Regions from separate parts of the Arthrobacter sp. BE255 genome, predicted to be linked through region 2. Evidence: riboswitches for the same ligand, from Rfam matches in the RefSeq annotation. Region 2 holds a riboswitch; each other region holds the start of a gene.

What was found. Region 2 has a riboswitch for thiamine pyrophosphate ahead of J2X42_RS10505 (ECF transporter S component). Riboswitches for the same ligand answer to the same signal wherever they lie in the genome.
Region 1: linked by a shared signal. The riboswitch ahead of J2X42_RS06675 (bifunctional hydroxymethylpyrimidine kinase/phosphomethylpyrimidine kinase) and the one ahead of J2X42_RS10505 (ECF transporter S component) in region 2 are both predicted to bind thiamine pyrophosphate.
Region 3: linked by a shared signal. The riboswitch ahead of thiC (phosphomethylpyrimidine synthase ThiC) and the one ahead of J2X42_RS10505 (ECF transporter S component) in region 2 are both predicted to bind thiamine pyrophosphate.

The regions. Positions count from the first base shown of each region.
Region 1 is NZ_JAVDWK010000003.1:72,443-82,401, forward strand. It holds gene J2X42_RS06670 (Rne/Rng family ribonuclease) at 1-1,700, shown strand, start outside; TPP riboswitch at 1,818-1,915, shown strand; gene J2X42_RS06675 (bifunctional hydroxymethylpyrimidine kinase/phosphomethylpyrimidine kinase) at 1,898-3,478, shown strand; gene rplU (50S ribosomal protein L21) at 3,752-4,060, shown strand; gene rpmA (50S ribosomal protein L27) at 4,121-4,384, shown strand; gene obgE (GTPase ObgE) at 4,501-6,090, shown strand; gene proB (glutamate 5-kinase) at 6,080-7,231, shown strand; gene J2X42_RS06700 (glutamate-5-semialdehyde dehydrogenase) at 7,258-8,631, shown strand; gene J2X42_RS06705 (hypothetical protein) at 8,709-8,939, shown strand; gene nadD (nicotinate-nucleotide adenylyltransferase) at 8,980-9,609, shown strand; gene J2X42_RS06715 (hypothetical protein) at 9,617-9,959, shown strand, end outside.
Region 2 is NZ_JAVDWK010000005.1:18,282-28,240, reverse strand. It holds gene J2X42_RS10515 (energy-coupling factor transporter transmembrane component T) at 1-522, opposite strand, end outside; gene J2X42_RS10510 (ATP-binding cassette domain-containing protein) at 519-2,063, opposite strand; gene J2X42_RS10505 (ECF transporter S component) at 2,063-2,683, opposite strand; TPP riboswitch at 2,748-2,890, opposite strand; gene J2X42_RS10500 (heme-degrading domain-containing protein) at 2,948-3,490, shown strand; gene J2X42_RS10495 (hypothetical protein) at 3,640-5,796, shown strand; gene J2X42_RS10490 (DUF4235 domain-containing protein) at 5,917-6,180, shown strand; gene mnhG (monovalent cation/H(+) antiporter subunit G) at 6,206-6,616, opposite strand; gene J2X42_RS10480 (monovalent cation/H+ antiporter complex subunit F) at 6,606-6,884, opposite strand; gene J2X42_RS10475 (Na+/H+ antiporter subunit E) at 6,881-7,426, opposite strand; gene J2X42_RS10470 (Na+/H+ antiporter subunit D) at 7,423-9,027, opposite strand; gene J2X42_RS10465 (Na(+)/H(+) antiporter subunit C) at 9,024-9,623, opposite strand; gene J2X42_RS10460 (Na+/H+ antiporter subunit A) at 9,620-9,959, opposite strand, start outside.
Region 3 is NZ_JAVDWK010000001.1:690,239-700,197, reverse strand. It holds gene trmD (tRNA (guanosine(37)-N1)-methyltransferase TrmD) at 1-132, opposite strand, end outside; gene rimM (ribosome maturation factor RimM) at 133-678, opposite strand; gene J2X42_RS03235 (RNA-binding protein) at 788-1,030, opposite strand; gene rpsP (30S ribosomal protein S16) at 1,032-1,445, opposite strand; gene J2X42_RS03225 (hypothetical protein) at 1,650-2,087, opposite strand; gene J2X42_RS03220 (VOC family protein) at 2,205-3,080, opposite strand; gene J2X42_RS03215 (amidohydrolase family protein) at 3,186-4,268, opposite strand; TPP riboswitch at 4,344-4,451, shown strand; gene thiC (phosphomethylpyrimidine synthase ThiC) at 4,446-6,254, shown strand; gene J2X42_RS03205 (alpha/beta hydrolase) at 6,327-7,061, opposite strand; gene ffh (signal recognition particle protein) at 7,178-8,761, opposite strand; gene J2X42_RS03195 (glucose-6-phosphate dehydrogenase) at 8,906-9,959, shown strand, end outside.

The DNA.
Region 1 (9,959 bases), on a different contig from region 2:
ACCGCCTGCCCGAGCACGCCGGCGTCATCGTCCGCACGGCTGCCGAAGGCGCCTCGGAAGAGGAGCTCACCCACGACATCAACCGGCTGCGGGCCCAGTGGGAGGGCATTGAAAGCCAGTCCACGTCCACCAAGATCCTCGCCCCGGAACTGCTGTACGGCGAACCGGACCTCACCATCAAGGTGGTCCGCGACGTCTTCAACGAGGACTTCTCCAAACTGATCGTTTCCGGTGAAGAGGCCTGGGACACCATCGAGGCCTACGTCACGTACGTTGCCCCGGACCTGGTGGGCCGCCTGGAAAAGTGGACCAAGGACCAGGACATCTTCGCCTCCTGGCGGATCGACGAGCAGATCCACAAGGCGCTCGAACGCAAGGTGTTCCTGCCCTCCGGCGGTTCATTGGTGATCGACCGCACCGAAGCCATGACCGTGGTGGACGTCAACACCGGCAAGTTCACCGGCAGCGGCGGCAACCTCGAGGAAACCGTCACCAAGAACAACCTCGAGGCGGCCGAAGAAGTCGTCCGGCAGCTCCGGCTCCGCGACATCGGCGGTATCATCGTCATCGACTTCATCGACATGGTCCTGGAATCGAACCGGGACCTTGTCCTGCGCCGCATGGTCGAATGCCTGGGCCGCGACCGGACCAAGCACCAGGTGGCCGAAGTGACTTCGCTGGGTCTGGTGCAGATGACGCGCAAGCGCATGGGCACCGGGCTCCTCGAAGTCTTCGGTGAGCAGTGCGAAACCTGCGCCGGCCGCGGAGTGGTCACCCACGACGATCCCGTGGAGCACCGCCGCGCCAACACTGTCGCAGCAGAGCACCACGTACAGCGTGCGGACAGCCACCGGACCGAAACCCCGCGCCCTGACCAGCGCCCGGACAGCCAGCGGGCTGACAGCCAGCCCGGCGGCCGCAACGACCGCAAGCGTCGCCGTGGACGGGGAGGCGCCCCGCTGGAGACCGCACCGTCCGCACCGGTGCAGATCCACACCGTCCACCCGGACCCGAGCGACGCCGAACGGCACGCCAAGGCCGAGGCCACCAGGGCGGCCCTCGCCAACATCGCCGCAGCAGCGCACGCAGCACACCTGCACGACGACGAGGTAGCCCACGCCGCTTCAGCAGGAGCCCAGGCCCCCGCCGCGCCCGCAGCACGGACAACGCCCGAGCAGGCACCCGCAGCCCCGGCCGCCGCGCAGCACGACGCTGACGCCTCCGGACGTCCTGCTGCCGTGCTCACGTTCGGCGGCGAGCAGGTGGCACTGCCGTTCGTGGAGCACGCGGCCGACCAGCCGCAGCAGCCTGCCCTGACCCTCGACCGGCTGGCGGAAGCATTTGCGCACCTCGGCGAACCCGCCGTCACCGCGCCGGAGCCCTCGCAGGCAGCGCCGCAGTCCGCCGCACCGGCCATTTCGGTTCCCCAGGCCGCTGTGGCTGCAGAGGAGAAGGACTACTCCGACCACACCGCGGAGCAGTCCCGGACCCGCAGGCCGCGCCGCAACCGCAGCGCCAGCCGGGCCCAGGGCGCGGCCAACGCCACCTCGGTGGAGCACCACGAGGCAACGCAGTCTGCGGCCGGAACCCACTCCCACGCCGCCAAGGCACCAGAGCCCGCCAAAACCGGCACGGCCGCGAAAACGCCCGCCGAAGCGCCCATCATCCTCGGCGTAGGAGTTCCGGCCTCCGAGCTCTGACCCTCCGCAAGGAAATCCGCCAGGATGCCCGGGCCCGCCCTTCACAGGGCGTGTCCGGGCATTCCGGCGTTAAGGGCTTCATCTGACACGGCGGCCGGCGCGGAAACGCTAGGCTGGGGTACCGACACGGGGTGCCGCGCAGAGGGCCGGCTGAGATCCACACCCGTTGAACCTGTCCGGCTAGCACCGGCGAAGGGATGTCTTCCTTGTCTTCAACTTCAGTCCTGCCTCAGGCGCCCGCTTCCGCACCCAGTGCCGTGGCGCCGTCGCCCGTCCTCCGGGACGTACCCCGCGTGCTGTCCATCGCAGGCTCCGACCCGTCCGGCGGCGCAGGCATCCAGGCCGACCTGAAAAGCATTGCAGCCCACGGCGGCTACGGCATGGCCGCCATCACCGCCCTGACAGTGCAGAACACACAGGGTGTCCGCGCGGTCCACGTCCCCCCGGCCGCCTTCCTGGCCCAGCAGCTCGAAGCCGTCAGCGATGACATCACCATCGACGCCGTCAAGATCGGCATGCTCGGCGACGCCGAGGTGGTGGCCGCCGTCCGCGGCTGGCTCGACAAGGTGCGCCCCGGCGTCGTGGTCCTTGATCCGGTGATGGTGGCCACCAGCGGCGACAGGCTCCTGCAGGCATCGGCCGAGGCTGCCCTCCGCGGACTCCTGCCGCTGGCAGACCTGATCACCCCCAACCTCGCGGAGCTGGCGATGCTGCTCGGCGAGGCCCAGGCAGGCTCCTGGGCTGAAGCGCTGGAACAGGGCCGGCGGCTCGCCGCGGCGACCGGGGCCACCATCCTGGTGAAGGGCGGACATCTCGACGGCGCCGCCTGCCCGGATGCCCTCGTCAACACCGGGGGACTGCTTGCCCGGGAAATTGTGGAGGTTCCGGGGGACAGGGTCCCCACACGGAACAGCCACGGCACGGGCTGCTCGCTTTCCTCGGCCATGGCCACGGCGCAGGCCCGGCTGGGGGACTGGGAGGCCTCGCTGCGGCTCGTCAAGCCCTGGCTGGCCGGTGCGCTGGAGTCCTCGGGCAGCCTGGACGTCGGGGCGGGAAACGGTCCCATCCACCATTTCCACCACATGCAGGCACCGGGCGCGCCCGCAGAACCGCACCGAGGGCTGGCCGTGGGGGAGTTCGCCGAAATCCTCCGCCAGGAGTCCACAGCCGACCTCGAAGCCATCTACAACCTGGACTTCATCCGGGACCTCGCGGCCGGCAGCCTCCCCGAACAGCAGTTCGCCTACTACCTTGCCCAGGACGCCACCTACCTCAACGGGTACTCACGCGTGCTGGCACGGGCCAGCGCCCTGGCCCCCACCGAGGCCGCGCAGCTGTTCTGGGCCCGATCGGCGCAGCAGTGCCTGGAGGTCGAGTCGGAGCTGCACCGGAGCTGGCTCAGCACCCGCACGGTGGAGCCCGTGCTTGGCCCCGTCACCAAGTCCTACGTGGACCACCTGCTGGCCGCCTCGACCTCAGGCAGTTACGCGGTGCTGGTGGCGGCCGTCCTGCCGTGCTTCTGGCTCTACGCTGAAGTCGGACAGACCCTGCACGCGCAATTCCTCGCCGCCGGCGCCCCGGCCGACCACCCATACGCTGAATGGCTGCGGACCTACGCCGACGAGGATTTCGCGCAGGCCACCCGTGAGGCCATTGCCATGGCCGACGAGGCCGGGCGGCGCGGCTCGGAGGACGAGCGGGCCGCAATGGTGGTGGCCTTCAGCCAGTCGTGCCGCTTCGAAGTGGATTTTTTCGACGCGCCGCGTATCCACGCCTGACCGTCCAGAGCCGATCCAGCCGGTACGATAGTCGGGCACGGTTCGGCGATTGTTCGTGCGGCACCTGCTTGTGGTGCCTATCACGGACAGCCCGCCGGAACCAGCCTCATTTGCGGCCGAAGGCAAAATTAGCGTATTCTAGATCTTCGGTGCTTACGCCAACACTTGGGTTACGACCCCACGGCGTTGAGGCACAGCGAGAGCCCAGCCAAACATAGGCCCAGGTTCCGCACGCAAATCTAGTAATAAACGTCGAGAGAAGTGAGTTCCCAAGTGGTGTACGCGATTGTCCGCGCAGGCGGCCGCCAAGAGAAGGTTTCCGTTGGAGACTTCGTTACCCTGAACCGCGTCCCCGGTGGAGCCGGCAGCACTATTCAGCTGCCCGCACTGCTCCTGGTAGACGGTGACAAGGTCACCTCCGCCGCTGCGGACCTGGCCAAGGTAACTGTTACGGCTGAGATCCTCAATGACCTCCGTGGTCCGAAGATCGTCATCCAGAAGTTCAAGAACAAGACCGGTTACAAGAAGCGCCAGGGTCACCGTCAGGAACTGACCAAGATCAAGATCACTGGCATCAAGTAACCACCGGTTACTGTTCAGGTTTTCAGCAGATTCCCCAGAATTTAGAGGCAGGCATTTCAAATGGCACATAAAAAAGGCGCGAGTTCCACTCGCAACGGTCGTGACTCCAACGCCCAGTACCTCGGCGTGAAGCGCTTCGGTGGCCAGGTAGTTTCCGCAGGCGAAATCATCGTCCGCCAGCGTGGCACCCACTTCCACCCGGGCGCCGGCGTTGGCCGTGGCGGCGACGACACCCTGTTCGCCCTGACCCCGGGCGCCGTTGAATTCGGCACCCGCCGCGGTCGCCGCGTCGTCAACATCGTTGCTGCTGCAGCTGCAGAGTAACTCATAGTTCTGAAGCGGTGGAGCGGGCCATATGGTCCGCTCCACTGTTCTTTTAACCGCATTACAATCATCTTGGCGCTTTGCGGCGTCCAGGAAACAGCACTGAGGAGATCCACGTGGCGAGCTTTGTAGACCGGGTAGTACTGCACGTATCCGGCGGTACCGGCGGCCACGGCTGTGTCTCCGTCCACCGTGAGAAGTTCAAGCCACTGGGCGGCCCCGACGGCGGCAACGGCGGCGACGGCGGCAACGTCATCCTCCGCGTCGACCACCAGACCACCACCCTGCTGGACTACCACCACGCCCCGCACCGGCACGCCACCAACGGCGGACCCGGCATGGGCGACTGGCGTGGCGGCAAAAACGGTGAAACCCTGATCCTCCCCGTCCCCGACGGCACCGTGGTCAAGTCCAAGGACGGCACCGTCCTGGCAGACCTCGTCGGCGAAGGCACCGAATACGTCGCAGCCGCCGGCGGTCAGGGCGGCCTGGGCAACGCAGCCCTGTCCTCCCAGAAGCGCAGGGCCCCCGGCTTCGCGCTGCTCGGCATCGAGGGCGAATCCAGCGACGTCGTCCTGGAACTGAAGTCCATTGCAGACATCGCCCTGGTGGGCTTCCCGTCCGCCGGCAAGTCGAGCCTGATCGCAGCCATGTCTGCCGCGCGGCCCAAGATCGCCGATTACCCCTTCACCACCCTGATCCCGAACCTGGGCGTCGTCCAGGCCGGCGAAGTCCGCTTCACCATCGCCGACGTCCCCGGCCTGATCGAAGGCGCGTCCGAGGGCAAGGGGCTGGGCCACCACTTCCTGCGCCACGTTGAGCGCTGCGCCGCGCTGGTGCACGTGCTGGACTGCGGCACGCTGGAATCGGACCGCGACCCCCTGGCTGACCTTGCCATCATCGAGGCGGAACTGGAGAAGTACGCCGTCGACATGAGCTACGCCGGCCAGGACGGCGAAGTGGTTCCGCTGAACCACCGCCCCCGCCTGGTGGCGTTGAACAAGGTGGACCTCCCGGACGGCAAGGACATGGCCGAATTCGTCCGGCCCGAACTTGAATCCCGCGGCTACCGCGTCTTCGAAATCTCCGCCACCAGCCACGAGGGCCTCCGCCAGCTCGGCTTCGCCATGGCCGAAATCGTCAAGGCCGCCCGCGACACCCTGGCCGCTGCGCCGCCCAAGGTCCAGCCTGTGGTCCTCAAGCCCCGCGCCGTCAACGAGTCCGGCTTCAAGATCCGCCGCGAAGAAAAGAACCTGGAGCCGCTCTTCCGCGTCCTGGGTGACAAGCCCGTGCGCTGGGTCAAGCAGACCGACTTCACCAACGAGGAAGCGATCGGCTACCTCGCGGACCGCCTGGCCAAGCTCGGCGTCGAAACCGAACTGTTCAAGCAGGGCGCCAAGCCGGGCGACACCGTGGTGATCGGCGAAGACGACGGCGTTGTCTTCGACTGGGAGCCCACCATGATGGCCGGCGCGGAGCTGCTCGCTTCGCCGCGCGGCACCGACGTCCGCTTCGCAGACATCGGCGACCGGCCCACCCGTGGCCAGAAGCGCGACGAACAGCAGGAACGCAAGGACGCCAAGGCGGCCGCCCGCGCCGAGCTCGAAGCCGAGCGCAAGGCCGGGATCTGGACCGAATCCGTCAGCAGCCGCAGGGTTGCGAAGCCGCTCAAGGAGAGTGGACTGGGCGCAGGCGATGACGAGTAGCGCCGCCACCGCAGTGCCGGCCCGGCGCACCGCGGACAGGAGCGTGCTTTCGGGCGCGCGCAGGATCGTTGTCAAAGTCGGGTCGTCGTCGCTGACCAGCATCAAGGGCGGCATCTCGGAAGAGTCGCTGACCGCCCTGGCCGACGCACTGGCCGCCAAACGGAACTCGGGCACGGAGATCATCCTCGTGTCGTCCGGCGCCATCGCTGCCGGCCTCGCCCCGCTCGGGCTGGCCAAACGCCCCCGGGACCTCGCCACCCAGCAGGCCGCGGCGAGCGTCGGCCAGGGCCTGCTCATGGCCCGCTACACGCAGGCGTTCGGCGCGCACGGTGTCACGGTCAGCCAGGTGCTGCTTACCGCCGACGACCTCATGCGCCGCAGCCAGCACACCAACGCCTTCCGCGCACTGGACAGGCTCCTCAACCTCGGCGTGGTTCCGGTGGTCAACGAAAACGACACCGTCGCCACGCACGAAATCCGCTTCGGCGACAACGACCGCCTCGCCGCCCTCGTGGCACACCTGGTCCGGGCCGACGCCCTGGTGCTGCTTTCGGACGTCGACTCGCTGTATGACGGGCCGCCGTCGCACGGGGCGAAACGGATTCCCCTGGTGGAGGGTCCGCACGACCTCGACGGCGTGACCATCGGCAAAACCGGCAAGGCCGGCGTCGGTACCGGCGGCATGACCACCAAAGTGGAGGCGGCCACCATCGCCGCCGGCTCCGGCATCCACGCACTGGTCACGTCCACGGCCAACGCTGCCGCCGCGCTGGCAGGCGAGGACGTGGGCACCTGGTTCACGGTCAACGGTGCCCGCAAGCCCGTCCGCCTCCTGTGGCTGGCCCACCTCGCGTCGGTGCACGGCCGGCTGATCCTCGACGACGGCGCGGTCAAGGCGGTCCGCCACCGCCGCACGTCGCTGCTCCCCGCCGGGATTTCCGGCGTCGACGGCGACTTCGAAGCAGGCGACGCCGTCGAAATGGTCAGCGCCGACGGAACCGTCATCGCCCGGGGACTGGTCAACTACTCGGCTGCCGAGCTGCCGCAGATGCTTGGCCGTTCCACCAGGGAACTGGGCAAGGCCCTGGGCCGCGGCTATGACCGTGAAGTTGTTCATGTTGACGACCTGGTGCTGGTCTGAGCCTGGGCCTCGCCTAAACTTGGATCATGACTGAGGCACTGATCCACAACACCGCTGCGACTTCCGGGGACACCTCTGCTGCCCCCGCTGCCCCGGAGGACGGCAACCAGCCGCTGTCAGCTGCAGTGCCGCTCTCCGTGGAGGACGTCGAAGCCGCCGTCCACGCCATCGCCGACCGTTCACGCCAGGCGGCCCGCCGCATGGCGCGGGCAAACCGTGCGTGGAAGGACCGGGGCCTGCGGGCCATCGGCGCTGCCCTGGTGGAGCGTCAGGACGTCATCCTTTCGGCCAACGCGCAAGACGTCGCCGCCGGGAAGGCGAACGGGACCTCCGCGGCCATGCTGGACCGCCTCACCCTGACCGAAACCCGCATCGCCGGGCTGGTCGCGGCGCTGGAGAACCTCGCCGGCCTGCCCGATCCGGTCGGCAACGTGGTCCGCGGGCAGACCCTCCCCAACGGGCTGCGCCTGCGGCAGGTCAACGTTCCCATGGGTGTGGTCGCCGCCATCTATGAGGCCCGCCCCAACGTCACCGTGGACATTGCCGGCCTCGCCCTCAAGAGCGGCAACGCCGTCATCCTGCGTGGCGGGACTGCCGCCGCGGCCACCAACGAAGCACTGGTCCGTGTGCTGCGCGAAGCCCTGGACTCGGTGGGGCTCCCCTCGGACGCTGTGCAGACCGTGGACCAGTACGGCCGCGAAGGCGCCAACGCGCTGATGCGCGCCCGCGGCCGGGTGGATGTCCTGATACCCCGCGGCGGCCGGGAACTCATCCAGACCGTGGTCACCAACTCGGCTGTGCCCGTTATTGAGACCGGCGAAGGCAACGTCCACATCTTCATCGACGAATCCGCCAGCGAGGACATGGCCGTGGAGATCCTGCTCAACGCCAAGACCCAGCGTCCCAGTGTCTGCAACACCGTGGAGACGCTGCTGGTCCATTCAGGATCCACCGTGCTTCCCGCGGTCGCTGCTGCGCTGCGCGCGGCCGGAGTCACGCTCCACGCGGACGAGCGCATCCGCGCGGCACTGCCTGCCTCGATCGCCTCCGAACCGGCCACTGACGAGGACTGGGGCACGGAGTATATGGACCTGGATCTCGCCGTGGCCATGGTGGACAGCCTGGACGACGCCGTCAATCACATCCGCACGTGGTCCACGGGCCACACCGAAGCCATCCTCACCAACAACCTCGCCAACGCCGAGCGCTTCATCGCCGAGGTGGATTCAGCAGCGGTCATCGTCAATGCGTCCACACGCTTCACCGACGGCGGTGAGCTGGGCCTCGGCGCTGAGGTGGGAATCTCCACGCAAAAGCTGCACGCCCGCGGCCCGATGGGCCTGACCGAACTCACCACGACCAAGTGGATCGTGCAGGGCGAGGGCCAGGTCCGCGGGTAGCAACGCGGTAACATAGACGTAAAGTCCGGAACGGCGGGGACATCCGCTGCCACATCCTTTGAACCCTAGGGGAGAACATGCTGCTCCAGCAGATTGCCACGACCATCGCCGAAGGCGGAGAACACGCACCGGCCCCGCTGTGGGCTGAACCGTGGGTCTTCGGCGTGTCCATTTTTGCCATCCTGCTGGTGATGATGTTCATCACGCTGTCCTACTCCAACCTCGGCAACCGCCACTCCGCCACGGAAGAGCACGCCGATCCGCACCGCCAGCACCCGAACAAGCACGACCACGGCCAGGGCCACTAACATTTCACGCGTTCTGCACCGTCAAGGTGCCGAAGGGCGGCTGCGGCTGGGCGTGATGGGCGGGACGTTTGATCCCATCCATCACGGCCACCTGGTCGCGGCCAGTGAAGTAGCCGCCAAGTTCGGCCTGGACGAAGTGGTGTTTGTTCCTACGGGCCAGCCGTGGCAGAAGACCCATAAGCAGGTCAGCGAGCCAGAGCACCGCTACCTGATGACGGTGATCGCCACGGCATCGAATCCGCGTTTTACCGTCAGCCGCGTGGATGTGGACCGTCCCGGTCCAACGTATACCATTGATACTTTGCGTGACCTTCGGACCCAGCGTCCGGACGCCGACCTGTTCTTCATCACCGGTGCCGACGCACTGGCGCAGATCCTGTCGTGGAAGGACATCGACGAGCTGTGGTCGCTCGCGCATTTTGTCGGCGTCACCAGGCCCGGGCACGTGCTTGACGGCATGGGCAGGAAAGACGTCAGCCTCCTGGAGGTCCCGGCCATGGCCATCTCGTCCACGGATTGCCGTGCCAGGGTGGCCCAGAACAACCCTGTCTGGTACCTCGTGCCGGACGGTGTGGTGCAGTACATCGCCAAATATGGACTGTATGCCGAGGGTGCTGCCGCCACGGGTGTACGAACTACCGAAACAGACGAACCAGCCAGTACTGAATGAGTTCTCAATGAGTCAGGAACAGCCCCCCGTCCGCAGCCGCCGAGAACTTCGGCGGGCCAGAGATGAGAAGCAGGCTAACGGATCCACGGGTCCGGGCCAGGTTTCGCCTGCCTCGAAACAACCTCCGGCAAGCCCGGCCGCTGACCAGGCACACGCCCAGCGTTCGTCCCAGATCCGGGCCCGGGACAGGGCTGCCCTGCGTGCCATCAAGGAACTTGAAGAAAAAGAGGAGCAGCTGGCGGCCGGGGGACCGCCCACACGCCGGCAGCTGCGGCTCCAGCAGCTGAAGGAACAGGCCGTGACCTCCGCCAACCCGGTGGTGGCCCCGGCGCTGCCTGCCGAAGGCGGAC
Region 2 (9,959 bases):
GCGCCGGGCCATGCCGATGGTCTGCCATTCCTCGGCCATCAGGCCCACCAGCCGCATGGCCGCGAGCGTGCCAAGCACAAACCGGTGCGACAGCCGGGCTTTCTGGGCCAGGGCGTCGGCGAGGTCCGTGGGGTCGGTGCAGCTCATGAGCAGGACGGCCGGCAGCGCGATCGCCAGGCCGCGAAGCATAAAGCCCAGACCCAGCTCGAGCGAGCCTTCACTCATGGACCAGATGCCGACGTCGAGCAGTGTCCTTCCGCTGTCCGGCGCCAGGATGGAGGTGCTCCAGCCACCCACGGCAGCGGCGAGGATCAGCGGCCAGCCGCGCTGCCACAGCAGCGTCAGCGTCAGCCCGGCCAGCGGGAACAGCAGCAGCTCACAGACGAGGGCCACGGAGGCGGACACCCAGTCGATGGAGAGCGCCAGCACCACGGTCATAAAAACGACGGCGGCGAACTTGCTCAGCGGATTGGCCCGGGTCAGCAGGGCCCGGTTTCCCGCAAGGGTCAGTTCCTGCCTCATGGGGCCACCGCCTCGGTGGTGCCGAGCCGGAGCTCGGCGCCGCCCAGGACTGCACTGAATTCGGCGTCGTGCGTCACGGACACCACGGCGGTGCCGGCGTCAAGCAGTTCGGAGAGGAAGGAGGCCAGCTCGGCCCAAGTGTTGGCGTCCTGGCCGAAGGTCGGCTCGTCCAGGACCAGAACCTGCGGATGCGCGGCGAGCACGGTGGCCACGGACAGCCGCCGCTTCTCACCGCCGGAGAGTGTGTACGGGTTGGCGTCCACGAGCTCGGTCAGCCGCAGCCGCTCCAGGAGTTCATCCACGCGTTCCTCGCCGTGGCCCACATGGCGCGGCCCGAACATCAGCTCGTCCAGGACGTTGCCGGTGACAAACTGGTGCTCCGGTTCCTGGAAGACGGTTCCAATGCGGGCAATCAGCTGCTCGGCCTTCCACTTGTAAGGGTCGATGCCGGCCCCCCGGCTCAGATCCACGGTGGCCGAAACATTGCCCCCGACCGGAGCCAGCAGCCCGGCGAGGGTCAGCGCAAACGTGGACTTGCCGGTGCCGTTGGGCCCGGTGATGGTGAGGGCCTGCCCTGCCCGGACCTGCGCCGAAATGTCCTGCTGGACAGGCACCGGCGGGATGGTTTTGAAGCGCCGGCGGCGGGGCCGTTCACGCGAAACGGCCAGGTCCTCGGCGGCCAGGAGGAGATCGCCGGTGCCGCCGGAAACCCGGCTGCGGGTGGCGGGGACAAAGCCCGGCACCCACACACCCGCGGCGATCAGCATGTTGCGCGCCTCGGCGAGGACCTGGTCCGGCGGCCCGTCGAGCAGCACCGCGGGATCGGCCGCGGAGCCGGGCTGCAGCACCACGATCCTGTCCACCAGGTCCTTCCAGACGGACACCCGGTGCTCCACCACAACCAGCGTGGCTCCGGTCTTGTCCAGGCAGCGGCCCACGGCGTCGCGGACTTCCAGCACGCCCGCGGGGTCCAGGTTGGCGGTGGGCTCGTCCAGCAGGATCAGGCCCGGCCTCATGGCCAGGATGCCGGCCAGCGCCAGGCGCTGCTTCTGCCCGCCGGAGAGGGCCGACGTCGGGTGGTCCAGCGGCAGGTGGGAGAGTCCGACGTCGTCAAGCGCCTCGTGCACGCGCGTCCAGATTTCGTCGCGGGGCACGGCGAGGTTCTCGGCGCCGAAGGCGACGTCGTCGCCCACCCGGGAGAGAACCACCTGCGTTTCGGGGTCCTGCTGCATCAGCCCGGCGCGGCCGCGCCGTTCACGCGGGGACGCGCCGTCGATCAGCAGTGAACCGGACTCGTCGGAATCGCCGGCCTCGCCGTCGTCGTTAATGTCCCCCAGCACCCCGGCGAGGGCATGCAGCAGCGTGGACTTGCCGGCGCCTGAAGGGCCAAGCAGGAGCACCCGCTCCCCGGGCCGGATGTCCAGGTCCAGGGCGCGGACCGCGGGCCGGGACCGGCCGGCGTGTCGCCAGCCCCAGCCGCGGGCGGTGACGGCGGCGGGCCGCACCGCGGCGGATGCGGCGCCGTCGTGAGCTGCGGGCATCAGGAGAAGACAGGCTCCGTCGCTGCCTTGCGGGACGCGAAGGAGCTTAGTACGCCGGTCCTGGCCAGGCCGCGGGTGGCGATCCAGGACAGGGCGCCGGCGATGACCGCACCGGAGATGGCCGTGAACACGATGTACGCGAGCTTGTCACCGCCGGCGTAGGCGATGTTCCAGCCCCAGGGGGCGAAGGAGTCGTTCAGGCCGCAGAAGAGTCCGGCAGCGGCGCCTGCCAGCAGCGATACGGGCAGGTTGAACTTCTTGTAAACGAAGACCGCGAAGATGATTTCGGCGCCGAGGCCCTGGACGAAGCCGGAGAACAGCACGGAGGCGCCGTATGGCGAGCCCATGATCAGTTCACCCATGGCGGCCACCGTTTCGCAGAAGAGGGCGGCGCCCGGCTTGCGGATGACAAGCATGCCCAGCACGGCCGGGATCATCCAGCCGCCGGCGATCAGGCCGGTCAGCGGCGGGTAGACGGCGTTCATGGGCGGCGAAACAGCGGCGGCACCCTGGGACCAGGCCCAGAAGATCACGCCGCCGGCGATGGCGATGAGGGCGGCCACCACGATGTCCACGATGCGCCAGGTGTTGCCGGTCTTTTTGATTGCTGCAGTACTCATGTGATCCTCCTGGGGAACAGGAGGGGAAAGTGTCCCGGCGACCGGCTGGATGCCGGCTGCCGCACACTTCGAGAACTCGACTCCCTTGCGCCGGTACTAGCCGGATCAGGTTCGAGGGTCTGCGGCTGTCCCGCACTCTCAGCGCCCACCTGCGGTTCCCTGGCAATGCCAGTGATGCCCGACGGCGGCGCTCCCCTGTCGTTGAATAATCTGCCCTGATGGGCGTGGTCCAGTTTACACCGCAGGGGCGGTAGATTGTGGGCCATGACTGCCAATAACCCGACTGTGACTGCCTTCAATCCCGATTCGACCGTGCCCCAGCCGGCGGGCCTGCTCGAGGCCCTGATCGGCCGGATCGAAGCCGAGATCAGCGAGCTGCAGTTCCCGCATTTCAGCAAGGACGACTCCCTCAACCTGGGGCTTCTCCTGGTGGAGTTGGGAAAGACGCGCCGGCTTCCCATCGCGATCGACATAACCAAGGGCGACCAGGTGCTCTTCCATGTGGCACTGGACGGCGCAACCCCGGACAACGAGCACTGGATCCGGGCCAAGCAGCGGACCGCGGCCAGGTATGAGGTGCCGTCGCTGCTGGTGGGCCTCCGCGGCCGGCTGCACGGCGGCCGGATTGAGGACCACGGCTGGTTCGACGAAACCACCTACGCCCCGCACGGCGGTTCGTTCCCGGTGTATGTGGCCGGCGTGGGTGCGGTGGCCACCGTCACCGTTTCGGGACTGCCGCAGCAGCAGGACCACGACCTCGTGGTGGAGGCCCTGCGCGAAATCCTGGGTTCCATGCGCGCCGAGTGAGCCTGGCCGGCAGCCGGCCGTCCTGAACCTGGCGGTTGACACCTGCTCCGGATGCCACAAAGATTGAATCGCTCCGGAAAGCGTTTTCTCGCCGAGGAAACAGCCGTGGAAGCAGCAGCCGGAGCCGACAGCCTCAGGAGGGCGTGCCCATGCGCAGCCAGCACACCATCGACCGTGAAGCCCTGGTCCGCCGCCACAACGTGGAACAGCGGAACCTTGACCCCCGCAGCCCTGTGTCCGTGGGCAACGGCGAGTTCTGCTTCACGGTGGACCTCACAGGGCTGCAAACCTTCCCGGCCGAGTACCCCGTGGGCGCGCGCAGCGAACTTCCGCCCGGGACGCTGCTCGGCACGCAGTCCCAGTGGGGCTGGCACTCCCTTCCCGCGGCAGAGCACTACGGCCTGGCCGGTTCCACGGTCCTCTACGATTCCCCCCGCGGCCCGGTCCCCTACGTGGATATGGTGGGCGACATCGTGGACGGGCAGGAAACCGGGTCCTCCCGTGCTGAAACCTGGCTCCGGGCCAACCCGCACCGCCTGGACCTGGGCCGGATCGGGTTTGCGTGGGCGGACCCGGACCCGATGGCAGGCGGGGCGCGGCCGCTCGTGCCGGCAGACGTCGTCGACCCCGCCCAGACCCTGGATCTCTGGACCGGGACAGTCACCAGCACCTTCAGCCTCCGGGGCCACTCGGTCAAGGTCACCACCGCCTGCCATCCGGACCGGGACCAGGTGGGCCTGGTCGTGGAGTCCCCGGCCCTTCAAGAAGGCCTCGTGGTCACCGTCGCTTTTCCTTACGGTTCCGACGCCTGGCACGACGCAGCGGACTGGAACCGGCCCGATGCCCACACCACCAGGCTGGCGGGACCCGCCGGCACCGGGACCGGCCAACAGCTGTGGACCGTGGACCGCGGCCTGGATGGATCGGGGTACCAGGTCACGGTGTCCGGCCAGTGCCTCCGCCTTGACCAGCCGGGCCCGCACGAACTGATGCTAAGACCGGCAGGCGGACAGGACGTCCTGGACCTGGCGGTCCAGTTCACCAGCACGGGCCAGGGCGACTGCGTCCTGCGCGGCACCGGCGGGCTGCCCGGGCCGGACTCCGGAACCGCCGTCGTCGAGGCCTCCCGCGCCCACTGGCCGAAATTCTGGCAGTCCGGCGGCGCCGTCGAGCTGAACGGCACACCGGACCCCCGCGCGACGGAACTCGAACGCAGGATCGTCCTCTCCCAGTACCTCACCGCGATCAACTGCGCCGGCTCGCTGCCACCACAGGAAACAGGGCTGGTCTGCAATTCCTGGCGCGGCCGTTTCCACCTGGAAATGCACTGGTGGCACGCCGCGCATTTCGCGCACTGGAACCGGACGGAACTGCTGCTTCCCAGCCTCCGCTGGTACGGGACCATCCTGGAACCGGCCCGGCAGACGGCCAAGGCGCAGGGGTTCGACGGCGTCCGCTGGCCCAAGCAGGTAGGCCCGGACGGGCGCGAGAGCCCCAGTCCGATCGGCACCTTCCTGATCTGGCAGCAGCCGCACCCCATCCACCTGGCCGAGCTTGCCTACCGGGCCGGGCCGTCCCGGGAACTGCTGGAGGAATTCGCGGAGATCGTCTTCGAAACGGCCACGTTCATGGCCAGCTTCGCGCACCCCACCGCCCGCGGCTTCGAGCTTGGGCCTCCACTGATCCCGGCGCAGGAAAGTTATGAGTCCGTCCGCGGCACCGTCACCAACCCCACCTTCGAACTGGCGTACTGGCAGTGGGCCCTCCGCACCGCCAACGCCTGGCGCGAACGCCTGGGCCTGGATCCGCGGGAGGACTGGAAGGCCGTTGCGGACGGCATGGTCCGGCCGCGGACCGTCAACGGCGTCTACGCGGCGATCGACGTCGAGCCCTTCACCATCCGCACGGACCACCCCTCCATGCTGTGTGCGCTGGGGGTGCTGCCGCAGACAGACCTCATCGACCCGGAGACCATGCGCGCCACACTCGCCGACGTCCTCGCCGACTGGGACTGGGACAGCACCTGGGGCTGGGACTACCCGGTGATGGCCATGACCGCAGCCCGGCTCGACGACCCGGAGACCGCCATCGACGCCCTCCTGCAAGGCGCCGGGAAGAACACTGCGCTGCCCAACGGACACAACCGGCAGACGGATTCCCTCCCCCTCTACCTGCCCGGAAACGGCGGGCTGCTGGCCGCCGTCGCCCTGATGGCGGCGGGCTGGGACGGCGGGCCGGACCGGCACGCCCCGGGTTTCCCGGCCGGCTGGACGGTGGCCTGGGAAGGCCTGGTGCCGGCGCCCTAGGCGGCAAGCCACGGGGTGACCGTGGCGTGGCCCCCGGGCGGCCCTGGCGCTGTCGGCCGGGCCAGCCGATGCCGCTAGGCTAGGGGAAGTCCTGAATTCGAGACGCAAGGAGGCACCGGAATGAACTTATTCATCAAGCTGCTGGGCACGGGCATCAGCCTGCTGGCCGGATTCGCCGGCACCAAGGCCGTAGACGCGATCTGGGAAAAGACCACCGGCAACAAGCCGCCGAAGGGCGGAAAGGACGATGTTCCCACAACGCTGCGCTCGGCACTGACGTTCGCGCTGATCTCCGCTTCGGTGAGTGCCGTCATCCAGGTCCTCGCCAACCGCGGCACCCAGCGTGCCATCACCCGGTTCGCGAAGAGCCAGGACATCGTCTAGGCCGCAAGCAGAAGCCGGGCTGCAGTCAGTCCGGCCGGCCGCCGTCGGAAGCATCCTCCCGGGACGCTTTGGCGGCGGCTTTCTGTACCACGGCCTCCAGCTCATCGGAGCTGAGCAGCTCCCGGTGCAGGTGCTTGGTGCGGTACCCGGCCCGGCCCACCATGTGCGCGGACACGGGCACGGTGAGCAGCTGGAAGATCCAGGCGACCAGCAGCACCGGCCAGACCCACCACGTCCGCATCTGCAGGCCGATGGACGCCAGCAGCAGGAACAGTCCCAGGACCTGCGGCTTGGTGGCGGCGTGCATCCTGCTCAGGAGGTCCGGGAAGCGCAGCAGGCCCCCGGCCGCGGCCAGGGACATCAGGGCCCCCACGACCATAAAGACGGCGGATACGGCGTCAATGACGGTGTCCACGACGGTTGGCTCAGGACTCATGGGGCTGCTCCCGCCGGTCGGCCACAAAGCGCGCCACGGTCACCGACCCGATAAAGCCGATGATGGACAGCGCCACCAGCAGCATGAGGTTGTTCAGGTGCCTGTTGACGGCCATGTCGATGCACAGCGCTGCACCCAGGATGGCCAGCAGGACGTCCGAGGCCAGGACCCGGTCCAGCAGAGACGGACCGCGCGCGATCCTGATGATGGCTCCCCCGGCGGCGAGCGAAAGAATGACTGCCGTGACAGCCAGGACAATCTGCATCATGCCGCGGCCTCCTGCCTGATTGCGTCCAGTTCCTGCCGGGTGCCCATGATGCGGATCAGACCGGCCTCGATGTCCCTGACTTCCCGGCGGAGCTTTTCCACGTCGTCGGGCGTGCTGACATTGAGCCCGTGGAGGTAGAGGGTGGATGTTGAGCGGTCCACCTCCACCACCAGCGACCCGGGGATCAGGGAGATGACGTGCCCGGTGGCAGTCACCATCAGGTCCTCGTGGCTCCGCAACGGAACGGCGACGACGGCGTTGGTCACCGCGGGTCCGCGGACCACCGCCAGGTACATGACCTGGAAGCTCGCCGCCACCACCTTGACCAGGAATCCCAGCGCGAAGGGCACGGCGTGGCGGATGTTGAACCGGCCGCTCAGGTCCACGGGCGGAAGGTAGAACATCCGGGCCACCGCTACAGCCAGGATGGCGCCGAACAGGAGGTTGCCCGGGCTGAAGTCCTGCCACAGGGCGCCCCAGACGATGACCAGCCAGACCAGGAGGGGCAGCTCCTGGCGAAGGGAGATGCGCCGGCGGCTCATTTGCCTCCTCCGGACGTCAGGATCAGGGGCACGGCGGTTTCTTCGCCGAGGACTGCCTGGATGTAGGAGGACCGGTCCAGCATGTCCCGGGCGGCCTGGTCCGAGACTTTGAACAGCGGCCCGGCGAAGACCGTCAGCGATACGCCCAGCAGGACCAGGCCGAGGGTGGAGCCCACCATGGTCCGCGGCAGCAGCGTGACGTTGTTGCGGCCGCCGCGGCGGCCGGTGTCGGAAGTCTCGCGCGGGGCGAGCAGCACGGGGTCGGGGTGTTCGGCGTCGGACGGCTTGCGCCAGAACGCCCGGTTCCAGACCCTGGCGACGGCCAGCAGGGTGAGCAGGCTCGTTAGGACGCCGCCGATCACCAGCGCGTAGGCCAATGGTGTGCCGAGCTCAATCCCGGCCTGCATGAGGCCCACTTTCCCGAGGAACCCGGAGAACGGCGGGATCCCCGCCAGGTTCATGGCCGGGATGAAGAACAGCAGCGCCAGCAGGGGCGAGAGTTTGGCCAGGCCGGCCAGCCGGTCCACGGACGAACTGCCGCCGCGGCGTTCGATGAGCCCGGTGACCAGGAAGAGGCTGGTCTGGATGGTGATGTGGTGGGCCACGTAGAACACGGCCGCGCCCAGTCCGGCCACCGAGGACATGGCCAGGCCGAACACCATGTAGCCGATGTGGCTGACAAGGGTGAAGGAGAGGAGACGTTTGATGTCGTTCTGGGCCAGGGCGCCGAGGATTCCCACCACCATGGTGAGCAGTGCCGCCACCATCAAGGGCGTGTTGAGGGAGTCGCCGGGGAACAGGAGCGTCTCGGTGCGGACCATGGCGTAGACGCCCACTTTGGTGAGCAGGCCGGCGAACACCGCTGTGACCGGCGCGGGTGCCGTGGGGTAGGAGTCGGGGAGCCAGAAGGACAGCGGGAACACGGCGGCCTTGATGCCGAACGCCACCAGCAGCATGACGTGCAGGAGGGTCTTGGTGCCCGGGTCAAGGTCCGCGAGCTTGAGCGCGAGGTCTGCCATGTTCACCGTTCCGGTGGCGCCGTAGACCATGGCGATGGAGATGAGGAACAGCACCGAGGAGACGACGGAGACCACCACGTACGTGACGCCGGCGCGGATGCGGGGGCCGGTGCCGCCCAGCGTCATCAGGACGTAGCTTGCCGTCAGCAGGATCTCGAACCCCACGTACAGGTTGAAGAGGTCCCCGGAGAGGAAGGCATTGGACACGCCCGCCACCAGGATCAGGTACGTCGGGTGGAAGATCGACACCGGGGCGTCCCGGTCGCCGTCGGCCATGCCCTGCCCGGTGGCGTACACCAGCACGGCGAGGCTGACCGCGGAGGAGACCACCAGCATCAGGGAGGAGAACTGGTCCACCACCATCACGATTCCCCAGGGCGGCAGCCAGCCGCCGATGTTCACCGCGGCGGTTCCGCCCTCCCAGACGGACGCCAGGAGCAGGCATTCGAGCGCCAGGGTGAGGGAGAGCAGCGCAATGCTGACCGTGCGCTGGGCCCGCGAGTGCCGGATCAGCACAAAGGTCAGGGCCGCGCCCAGGATGGGAAGTACGACGGCGAGCGGGGCAAAGCTTGCGATGTTCACTTCACACCTCCTTCTGGGCCTGGGGTGACGTTCTGTGAGCCGGGCTGCTCTTCCGCGGCGGCGTCGACGGCGGCGATCTTCGTGTCGCCGGCCTGGACGGTTTCCTCGCCGCTTCCGGCCGGGGTGTGCTCAGGCGCGGTGCCGTGGTCGGACACGGAGCGCCCGTCGCTGCCGAGCATGGTCAGCGGAAACTCGGAGGTCTCCATGGGTATTTCGGCGTCGTCCTCGGCGTCGAAGCTGGGCGTCTCGGCGACGCGGCGGTCTTCGACGTCGTCCTGGATCTCATCCTGTCGGGCCAAAACCCAGGTCCGGTAGATGATGCCGAGCATAAAGGCCGTCACCGCGAACGAGATGACGATCGAGGTAAGGATCAGCGCCTGCGGGAGGGGATCGTTGTAGTCCTGGGCGGGGGTGTCCTTGGCGTAGAACGGCGCCAGCCCTGCGTACCCGCCCGTGGCGAGGATCAGCAGGTTGGTGGCGTTGGCGAGGAGCATCAGGCCCAGCAGCACCCGCGTGAGGCTGCGTTCCAGGATCAGGTAGATGCCGCATGCGTAGAGTGCCCCCATCACGGCCAGGAGGGTCAGGTTGACGCTCATGCTTGGCCCTTTGCTGTGGTTTCGGCAGGGACACCCTGGGGTTCCTGTTCCTCGGCAGGCGCCGTGGCCTGCGCTTCGAAGTTCTCGTCGATCTCGGCGCCCAGGCTGCGGAGGACGTCCAGTACCAGGCCCACCACCACGATGTAGACGCCGATGTCGAAGATGGTGGACGTGACGAACTTGATGTCGCCGAAGACCGGCAGCCACAGTTCGATGATGGCCGTCTGGAAGACCTGGCCGCCCAGCAGGAGCGGCACCACCCCGGAGGCCGCCGCCGTCGCGAGTCCGATGCCCAGGAGGGTTCCGGCGCTGATGGGGGTGGCCTCCCGCAGTTCA
Region 3 (9,959 bases), on a different contig from region 2:
CTTGTCCGTGGTGAACTCGCGCAGGTCATGGACCTGCAGGTCCAGCAGGCCATCCTGGCGGGCCTTGCCGATAAGGGACAGCTCCAGGGGCGCCAGGTATTCCGGGAAGATGCTGACGACGTCGATTCTCATCTACGCGTCGTCCCCCGGTCCGGCGGCACCGGCGTCGTCGGCGTTGACGTCAAACAGGCCGTCCGGCGGAGTCAACAGGACAAACCCTTCGGCGACGTTGACCTCGGGGACGATCTGTTCCACGAACGGAATCAGGATTTCCTTGCCGTCCGGGGCTTCGACCACCAGCAGGTCCTGGACGGGCATGGTGTGCAGGGCCGCGATCTTGCCTACCACCTGTGAGCCGACCCGGGCCTCGAGGCCCACCAGCTCGTGCTCGTACCAGCCTTCGTCGTCATCTTCGTCCAGCTCTTCGGTTTCGATGAACAGTTTGGCCCCGCGGAGGGTCTCCGCTTCGTTCCTGGTCTCGATCGCGTCGAAGGCGAGGAGCAGGATGTCCTTGTTCCAGCGGGCACTGACCACGGTCAGGGGACCAACCGAAGCGGGTTCCACCACGAACTCGGTGCCCGGAACGAACCGGTCCGCCGGCGCGTCAGTCAGCACCTGGACCGTCACTTCCCCGCGGATTCCATGCGGTTTGCCGATTCGTGCCACCTGAAGCTGCATCTGTTCCTCTGTTCATGGTTGTGCCGGATTAGGCGTGATGGTGAAAGCACTCCGGCCCCTCCACCGTTGGTGGAAGGGCCGGAGCAAAAGACTGATAGTGCCGAGCGCTTTAGCGGCGGCGGTCGGTGTCGACGACGTCGACCCTTACCGGTTCGCCGTCGGCCAGTGCCGCCACAACCGTGCGCAATGCGCGTGCCGTGCGGCCCTGACGGCCGATCACCCGTCCGAGATCGTCCTGATGAACGCGTACCTCGAGGGTGTCCCCACGGCGGTTGTTCTTCGAGGTGACCTTGACGTCTTCCGGGGAATCAACGATTCCGCGGACCAGGTGTTCGAGCGCTTCAGCCAGCAATCTACTCAGCCTCGGTGGTCTCTGCTTCGGCCTCGGCCGGGGCGTCGGACTGCTTGGACTTCTTGGTGATCGCTTCCGGGATGATCACGGAACCCTTCTCCGGAGCAACGAAGGCAACCTTCGGAGCTTTGGTCTTCAGGGTGCCTTCCTGGCCCGGGAGGCCCTTGAACTTCTGCCAGTCACCGGTGATCTTGAGGATCGCGGCAACCTGCTCGGACGGCTGTGCGCCCACGCCGAGCCAGTACTGGGCACGCTCGGAGTCAACCTCGATGTATGAGGGCTCTTCGGTGGGGTGGTACTTGCCGATTTCTTCGATTGCACGGCCATCACGCTTGGTGCGTGAGTCTGCAACGACGATGCGGTAATACGGTGCGCGCATCTTGCCAAAGCGCTTAAGGCGAATCTTTACGGCCACTTTTGTGGTCACTCCTGTTTCAGAAAAGGGGTGAACCCGACGTTCTGCACCCGTGGGGCGGGCCATACTTGAGGGTTCGAAGGACAGGATCCGGACGCGGAGAGAGGGGCCACGCAGATCGAGTACCTGTTTATTGTGCCAGATCAGGGCCCGGATTTCGACTTGGCGCGGATCCGCCGGCCCTGCGGCAGGGCAGCAGGAGCCTCAGGAGGACCAGACGTACAGCCCGGTGCGGTCGGCGTCGTCAACTGCACCCGCCAGCTCCGCGAGCTGCTGCACGTATTTCCTGGCCTCTGACGCACCAAACGGCATGTCGTCCTGGGCCGCCCATTGTTCGGCGACATCGTCCAGAACATTGCCTTCGCCTTCAGTTTCGTAGCTGAGCAGTTCCGCCAGCGCACGCACCATGGCAGGCGGAACCCCGAGCAGCGAATCGCTGGCCACGTCAACCATGGCCAGCTCGTAGTCTGCTCCCCCGGCGTGCACGGCAGCGCCGGCGAGATCCCCGAGCTGTTCAATCTCGAAGTCGCTGATCCCGGGGATCCGAAGACCGGCAGTGTCGGGGGAACCGCCGTCATCCAGGATCCCGGCACGCTTCAGCGCGGCGTCGTGGGTTGAAACAAAGATTTCGGTGAAGCCCATGGGAATCGCCCTCATTCCGTCGACGGTGCGGCCCTGGCGGGCAGCTTCACGGGCTGCCCCGGCCGTTCGGACTCAGCCTAGTACACCGCCTGGCGCACATCCGGCCGCCGCACCCGGCTAGCGGACGGCGACCCGGATGCGGTTGCGCCAGGGATCTTCGAAGCGCAATTCAGCTCCGGTGTGGTGGCTGGCCACCCCGGCGACTTTCAGCCGGTCGGCAAGTGCTCCGACGTCGTCTCCCGACGGCACTTCGATGAGCACCTCACCCAGGCCGAGGGTGTCCTTCCGGGGACCGGCGCCGCGGCTGTTCCAGACATTCATGGCCATGTGGTGGTGGTAGCGGCCGGCTGAGACAAATAGCGCCTGCCCGTGCCAGCCTGCGGTTTTTTCGAACCCCAGCGTTCCCACATAGAAGTCCTGGGCGGTATGGACGTCGCCGACCTGGAGGTGGACGTGCCCCACTCCCGCGGCTGTCCGCTGCTGGCCCTCGACCGACTCCTGGGTGAGGTGCTGCTCCAGGTAGCGCTGGGGAGGCAGGGCCAGGCTGTCCATGACCACCTCAGTCCCGTTCCACGACCAGTTTTTGCGCGGCCGGTCCCAGTAGAGTTCGATTCCGTTGCCCTCCGGATCGTTGAAGTAGAAGGCTTCACTGACCAGGTGGTCCGCGCTGCCGGTGAAGGAGCGCGGCTCGTATTGGGCCGCGGATGCGACGGTGGCCGCCAAGGCTGCCTGGTCCTCAAAGAGCAGGGCCGTGTGGAACAGGCCGGCTTCTCCCCTGCCGGGAAGGTTCAGCCCGGGACCGGCGGCGAGATGGACCAGGGGCTTTCCGAGGCGGCCCAGATAGAGGCCGCCGTCCTGTTCGGCCACCACGTCGAGGCCCAGCGCGCGCTGGTAGTAGTCGGTCATGAGCTTCACGTTGCCCACCTTCAGCATCACCGTGCCCATGGTGAGCTCGGCAGGTAGAAGGTCCTGGCTGGTGGATTCTGCGGTCATCGAAAACTCCCGGTCCGGTGGCCGCCGGGTTTCGGTGGCCTCTACTCTTCTAAATTACTTGAAGCTTCAATTTATTCCCAGTGGCGCCGGTGTGATCTTCAACCGTCAGCGGATCAGTTCTCCGCGCAACACAACGTTCGTGAGCGAGGCGACCGTGGCAGGCACCTGCCGCGGGTCTTCCCGGCAGACCACCACGTCCGCGCCGGCTGCCTCCGAAATCCCGTCAGCACCCAACCAGCGCCGCGCGCCCCAGCAGCCTGCGTCCAGCGCCGCCGCCGGCGGAAGGCCCGCCCGGTGCAGCGCCAGGATTTCGTCGGCGATCCGCCCGTGCCGGATCACGCTTCCCGCGTCCGTCCCGGCATAAATCTTCACGCCGGCCTCAAATGCTTCCAGTATGCGTTCGGCCCGGCGCTCCCATAATGCCCGCATGTGGGCGGCGTACCGCGGGAATTTGGCTTCGGCCTGGCGGGCGATGTCCGGGAAGGTGTCGATGTTGATCAGGGTCGGCACAATGGGCACGCCCTGCCCGGCGAGCCGCGGAAGGTGGCGGGGCAGCAGTCCGGTGGCGTGCTCGATGCAGTCGATGCCGGCGTCGAGCATCTGGTCCAGGGTGTCTTCGGCGAAGCAGTGGGCGGTCACGCGGGCGCCCTCGTCGTGCGCCGCCTGCACGGCGTCGCGGACGACGGCGTCGGGAAACGACGGCGCGAGGTCGCCGGCGTCGCGGTCGATCCAGTCCCCCACCAGTTTGACCCAGCCGTCGCCGGCCCGTGCCTGCTTGCGCACCGCCTCGACCAGGCCCCCAGGCTCAACTTCGACGGCGAAGTCCCGCAGGTAGCGCCGGGAGCGGGCAATGTGCCGCCCGGCACGGATGAGCCTGGGCATGTCATGCCGCTGCTGCAGCCAGCGGGTGTCACTCGCCGCGCCGGCGTCTCGGACCAGGAGGGTGCCGGCGTCGCGGTCGGTGCGGGCCTGTTCTTCGGCCACCTCATCCGGCACGGCGCCGCCGGGTCCCAGGCCGATGTGGCAGTGGGCATCAACGAACCCGGGGAGGACCCAGCCGTCGAGCACAACATCCGGTGCGGTGGCGGGCCGGTGGAACGTGAGGCGGCCGTCGACGGACCACAGCCCCTGCCGTTCCTGGAACGGTCCGGTGAGCACAGTTCCGCTGAATTCGATGATTCCGGCCATGGCACCAGCCTAATCCGCGGAAGACGGTGCGGTGGTCACGGCAAGGACGCCCCGCCCGGACCTGTGGTAGCTTCTTCTAGACCACACGGGAGCCCTTGCAGGGGCTGAGATCGGGCTGACGCAGCCTGCGACCGTTGAACCTGTCCGGGTAATGCCGGCGAAGGAAGTGAGTATTCATTGAGTACACAAGAAACACAGCTGATCCCTGCCCAAAATGAGGCCGGGGCATCTGAAACCCAGTCGCTGAAGTCGCACTCGCTGGCATTCATCAACGACGAAGCCACCGGAATCCGCGTGCCGGTGACCGAGATCGCGCTGGAGCCCTCGCCCAACGGCGAGGCCAACGGTCCTTTCCGGACCTACCGCACCGCCGGCCCGGGCAGCGATCCGGTGGTGGGCCTCAACCCGTTCCGCTCAGAGTGGATCGCGGCCCGCGGCGATACGGAGCCTTACAGCGGCCGGGAACGGAACCTGCTCGACGACGGCAAGTCGGCCGTGCGCCGCGGCGCTGCGTCCGCGGAGTGGAAAGGGGCTCAGCCGGTGCCCCGCCGCGCCGTCGAAGGCCGGACAGTCACCCAGATGCACTACGCGAAGGAGGGCCTCATCACTCCGGAGATGCAGTTCGTCGCCCTCCGCGAAAACTGTGACGTGGAGCTGGTCCGCAGCGAAGTGGCCGCGGGACGTGCGATCATCCCCAACAACATCAACCACCCTGAATCCGAGCCGATGATCATCGGCAAGGCCTTCCTGGTGAAGATCAACGCCAATATCGGCAACTCGGCTGTGACCAGCTCCATCGCCGAGGAAGTGGACAAACTCCAGTGGGCCACCCAGTGGGGCGCCGATACTGTCATGGACCTTTCCACGGGGGATGACATCCACACCACCCGTGAATGGATCATCCGCAACTCCCCCGTGCCCATCGGCACCGTGCCCATTTACCAGGCGCTGGAGAAGGTCAACGGCGAGGCCAACAAGCTGACGTGGGAGGTCTTCCGCGACACCGTGATTGAGCAGTGCGAGCAGGGCGTGGACTACATGACCATCCACGCCGGCGTGCTGCTGCGTTATGTGCCGCTGACGGCCAACCGCGTCACCGGCATCGTCTCGCGGGGCGGCTCCATCATGGCCGGCTGGTGCCTGGCCCACCACCAGGAGAACTTCCTGTACACGCACTTCGACGAGCTGTGTGAAATTTTCGCCAAGTACGACGTCGCGTTCTCGCTTGGCGACGGACTGCGGCCGGGTGCCACGGCAGACGCGAACGATGCCGCCCAGTTCGCCGAACTGGACACCCTCGCTGAACTGACCCAGCGGGCCTGGGAATTCGATGTGCAGGTGATGGTGGAAGGCCCGGGCCACGTGCCGTTCCACCTGGTCCGGGAGAACGTGGAACGCCAGCAGGAGCTGTGCAAGGGAGCCCCTTTCTACACGCTCGGGCCGCTGGTGACGGACATAGCACCTGGCTACGACCACATCACCTCGGCCATCGGCGCCACGGAAATCGCCCGCTATGGCACGGCGATGCTCTGCTACGTCACGCCCAAGGAACACCTCGGCCTGCCGAACAAGGACGATGTAAAGACCGGCGTGATCACCTACAAGATCGCCGCCCACGCCGCCGACCTCGCCAAAGGACACCCCGGCGCGCATGAACGCGACGACGCCCTCTCCAAGGCCCGGTTCGAGTTCCGTTGGCGGGACCAGTTCGCTCTGTCCCTGGACCCGGTGACCGCGGAAGCCTTCCACGACGAGACGCTGCCGGCCGAGCCGGCGAAAACGGCCCACTTCTGCTCCATGTGCGGCCCGAAGTTCTGCTCCATGCGGATCAGCCAGGACATCCGGGATGAGTACGGTTCAGCGGAATCACAGGCCGCGCTGGCGGAAATGGCGGCCGGGATGCGCGAAAAGAGCGAGGAGTTCCTCGCGGCAGGCGGAAAGGTCTACCTGCCTGACCTGGAGGTACCCCAAGCCGCCCGCCGCTAGCGGGCTTGAGGCTCCGTCCGGCTGGCATTTGGGGGCTGGCCGGACGGGGTGCACCTCAACAAAGTACGCGGGTCAGGACGCCCTGGGCTGCCGCCGCCGGCTGACATCGGCTATGAAGGAACGGACGTAGCGGTCGCCTTCGGGGGAATCCTGCGGGCGGTGACCTCCCGCAGCATGGCGGTGCAGGGCGCCTGTTTCCCTGAGGTACCCGGCGATCTCTTCGTAAAGGGGTTCCCAGCCGCCCGTCAGGACCAGGGTGGGGACTCCGGGAACGATCTGCAGCGGCGCTTCCCAGGAGGGAGCCTGAAGCCGGAGCCGCCGCGCGGCCCGTTTTTCCTCCTGCGTGGCCGGCTCCTCGAGGTCCGCCGCGTAGACGCGGCGGATGAACTCCCGCTGGAAATCCTCATCAGCCAGTTGGTGGCGGACATCAAAGAGCGGCTGCATGAGTTCCCGGTGCGCCGCCGTCGCCGGCAGTTCCGCCGTCAGGGACAGGCACGCCGGCTCCACCAGCGTCAGCGAATACACCAGGTCCGGACGTTCGACGGCTGCCATCATCGCCGAGATCGCCCCTTGGGAATGCGCCACAATGTGGCCGCCGGCGGCGCCCCGGCCGTCGTCGGCGAGGGACCTCAGGATGATCGCGGTGTCCTCGGCGAAGGACGATTCCATCGGTTCAGCCACAGGATCGAAGCCGTGACGCCGCAGGAACAGGGCGTCGTAGGCCAGGGCCATGCCGTGCTGCCGGGGCCAGGCAGCCGAGCCGAAGCTTCCGGCGCCGTGCACGAACACTACCCTCTGCTTGAACATGACCCAACCCTATTCCACGGCCCCCGCATCCAGCCGGACTGACCCAACTGACTCGCAGTTGACGCACCGAAACGCGCGTTTGGGAGCATTAACTGCGAGCCAGTTGGGGGACGTGGTTATTTGCCGAGGAACTTGTCGAAGCCCTTGGGCAGGTTGAGCTGCGAAGGATCGAAGTCGCCGGACTGCTGGCCAAAGGCCGCCCCCGTGGGGAGGGCCTTCGCCGCTCCGGCGCGCCGGGCCTCGGCGTCCCTGAGTTCCTGCGCTGCCTTGGCCGGGTTGCCGGACCGGGCCTTCTTCTTCGGGGCGTTCTTGGCGCCCTTGCGTGCGCCGCCGCCGGGGCCACCCATGCCGGGCATGCCCGGCATACCGGGCATGCCGCCGCCCTGGGCCATCTTCTTCATCATCTTCTGGGCCTGGGCGAAGCGTTCCAGCAGCCCGTTGACTTCGGAGACGTGCACGCCCGAGCCGCGGGCAATGCGTGCCCGGCGGGAGCCGTTGATGATCTTGGGGGCGACACGCTCGTGCGGCGTCATGGACCGGACGATTGCCTCGACGCGGTCGATCTCCCGCTCATCAAACTGCTCCAGCTGCTGGCGGATGTTCTGCGCTCCGGGCATCATCATCAGCATCTTCTTCATGGAGCCCATGTTGCGGATCTGCTGCATCTGCGCCAGGAAGTCATCCAGCGTGAAGTCTTCCTGGTCGGCGAATTTCTTCGCCATCCGGGCCGCTTCATCCTTGTCCCAGTTCTTTTCAGCCTGCTCGATCAGGGTGAGGACGTCACCCATGTCCAGGATGCGGGATGCCATCCGGTCCGGGTGGAACAGCTCAAAGTCGTCCACGCCTTCGCCCGTCGAGGCGAACATGACCGGCTTGCCGGTGACCGACGCGACGGAGAGGGCGGCACCGCCGCGGGCGTCGCCGTCGAGCTTGGAGAGCACGATGCCGGTGAAGTTGACACCTTCATCGAAGGCGACCGCCGTGTTCACGGCGTCCTGGCCGATCATGGAGTCGATGACAAACAGCACTTCGTTGGGAACGATGGCCCGGCGGATCTGCCGTGCCTGTTCCATCATGTCGGCGTCGACGCCCAGGCGTCCGGCGGTGTCAACGATCACCACATCGTGGAGCTTCTGGCGGGCTTCCTCGACACCGGCGCGGGCCACCGCCACGGGATCACCCGCGGGGTGCTCGAGCTCGTGCGTGGCGCCGGGGTGGGGTGCGAAGACCGGTACGCCGGCACGCTTGCCCACCACCTGGAGCTGGGTGACGGCGTTGGGCCGCTGAAGGTCGCAGGCGACCAGGATGGGGCTGTGGCCCTGCGCCTTAAGCCATTTGGCGAGCTTGCCGGCAAGGGTGGTCTTACCGGCACCCTGGAGGCCGGCGAGCATGATGACGGTGGGGCCGGTCTTGGCCAGGCGGATCCGGCGGGTCTCGCCGCCGAGGATCTCCACCAGTTCGTCGTTGACGATCTTGACGATCTGCTGGCTGGGATTCAGCGCGCCGGAGACCTCTTCGCCAAGGGCCCGCTCGCGGACGCGGGCAGTGAATTCGCGCACCACCGGAACGGCAACGTCGGCATCCAGCAGGGCGCGGCGGATCTCCCGGACTGTGGCATCGACATCGGCCTCGGTGAGGCGGCCCTTGCCACGGAGATTCTTGAAGGTTGCTGTCAACCGGTCAGAGAGTGAATTGAACACGCGCCGTGCACTTCTTTCAGTGGATGGACGGATGGCGGCCCTGCGGCACACCAGCGCCTCGGCTGTTGTTTCCAACTGCTTCGGCGACGGGACTCGACTATCTAGGGTACCAAGACGGACCTTCAAGATGGCATGCTGGCTTAGGTGACGAGCCTAACGACTGTAAAAACCCTGCTCATTCTTGGTGCTTCCGGCGATCTCACGGGCCGGCTGCTGCTTCCCGGGCTCGCCCGGCTTGTGGCGAAGGGACGGGCTGAGGGCCTCAAACTGGTGGGGGCCGGCTCCGATGCGTGGACTCCGGAACAGTGGCAGGCGCGGGTCCACGACGCCTTCGCCGCCGCCTCCGAGTCCGCCGACGCCGCCGGACGGAAGGCTTTGGCGGCCATGGCGGCCGGCACCTCCTACCATCAGCTGGACGTCACAGCGGACGGGCCGCTCGCCTCCTTGCTGGCTTCCCTGGACGCGCCGGCCGCCGTCTATTTCGCCCTTCCCCCGCAGGTCAGCCAACGGGCCTGTGAAACCCTTAAGCCCGGCCAGGTACCGGCCGGGACGCGCCTGGTCATGGAGAAGCCGTTCGGATCGGGCGAGGCATCCGCCCGCTCCCTCAACCGGACACTCACGGCTTTGGTCCCCGAAGACCACATCCACCGGGTGGACCATTTCCTCGGCAAGGCAACGGTGCTGAACATCCTGGGCCTGCGATTTGCCAACAACTTCCTGGAACCGGTCTGGAACCGTGAGCATGTGGAGAAGGTGGAGATCATCTTCGACGAGGACCTCGCACTGGAGGGGCGGGCGCGCTACTACGACAATGCGGGCGCCCTGCGGGACATGGTCCAGAGCCACCTCCTGCACATCATGGCGCTTCTGGCCATCGAACCGCCGGCCACGATCGGCGAACGCGACCTGCGCGACGCCGTCTCGACCCTGCTCCGCGCCAGCAGCATCAAGGCACCGTACGCGCAGTCCACCCGGCGGGCGCGATATTCCGCCGGGGAACTTTCAGGCAAGCAGGTTCCGGACTACGCCAAGGAGGACGGCGTCGACCCGTCCCGCGGAACCGAGACGCTCGCGGAAGTCACCGTGGCGATCGACAATTGGCGCTGGCGGGGCGTCCCGTTCATCCTGCGCTCCGGCAAGGCCCTGGGCGCGAAACGCAAGGAAGCGGTGGTGACGTTCCGCCCCGTCCCCCATCTGC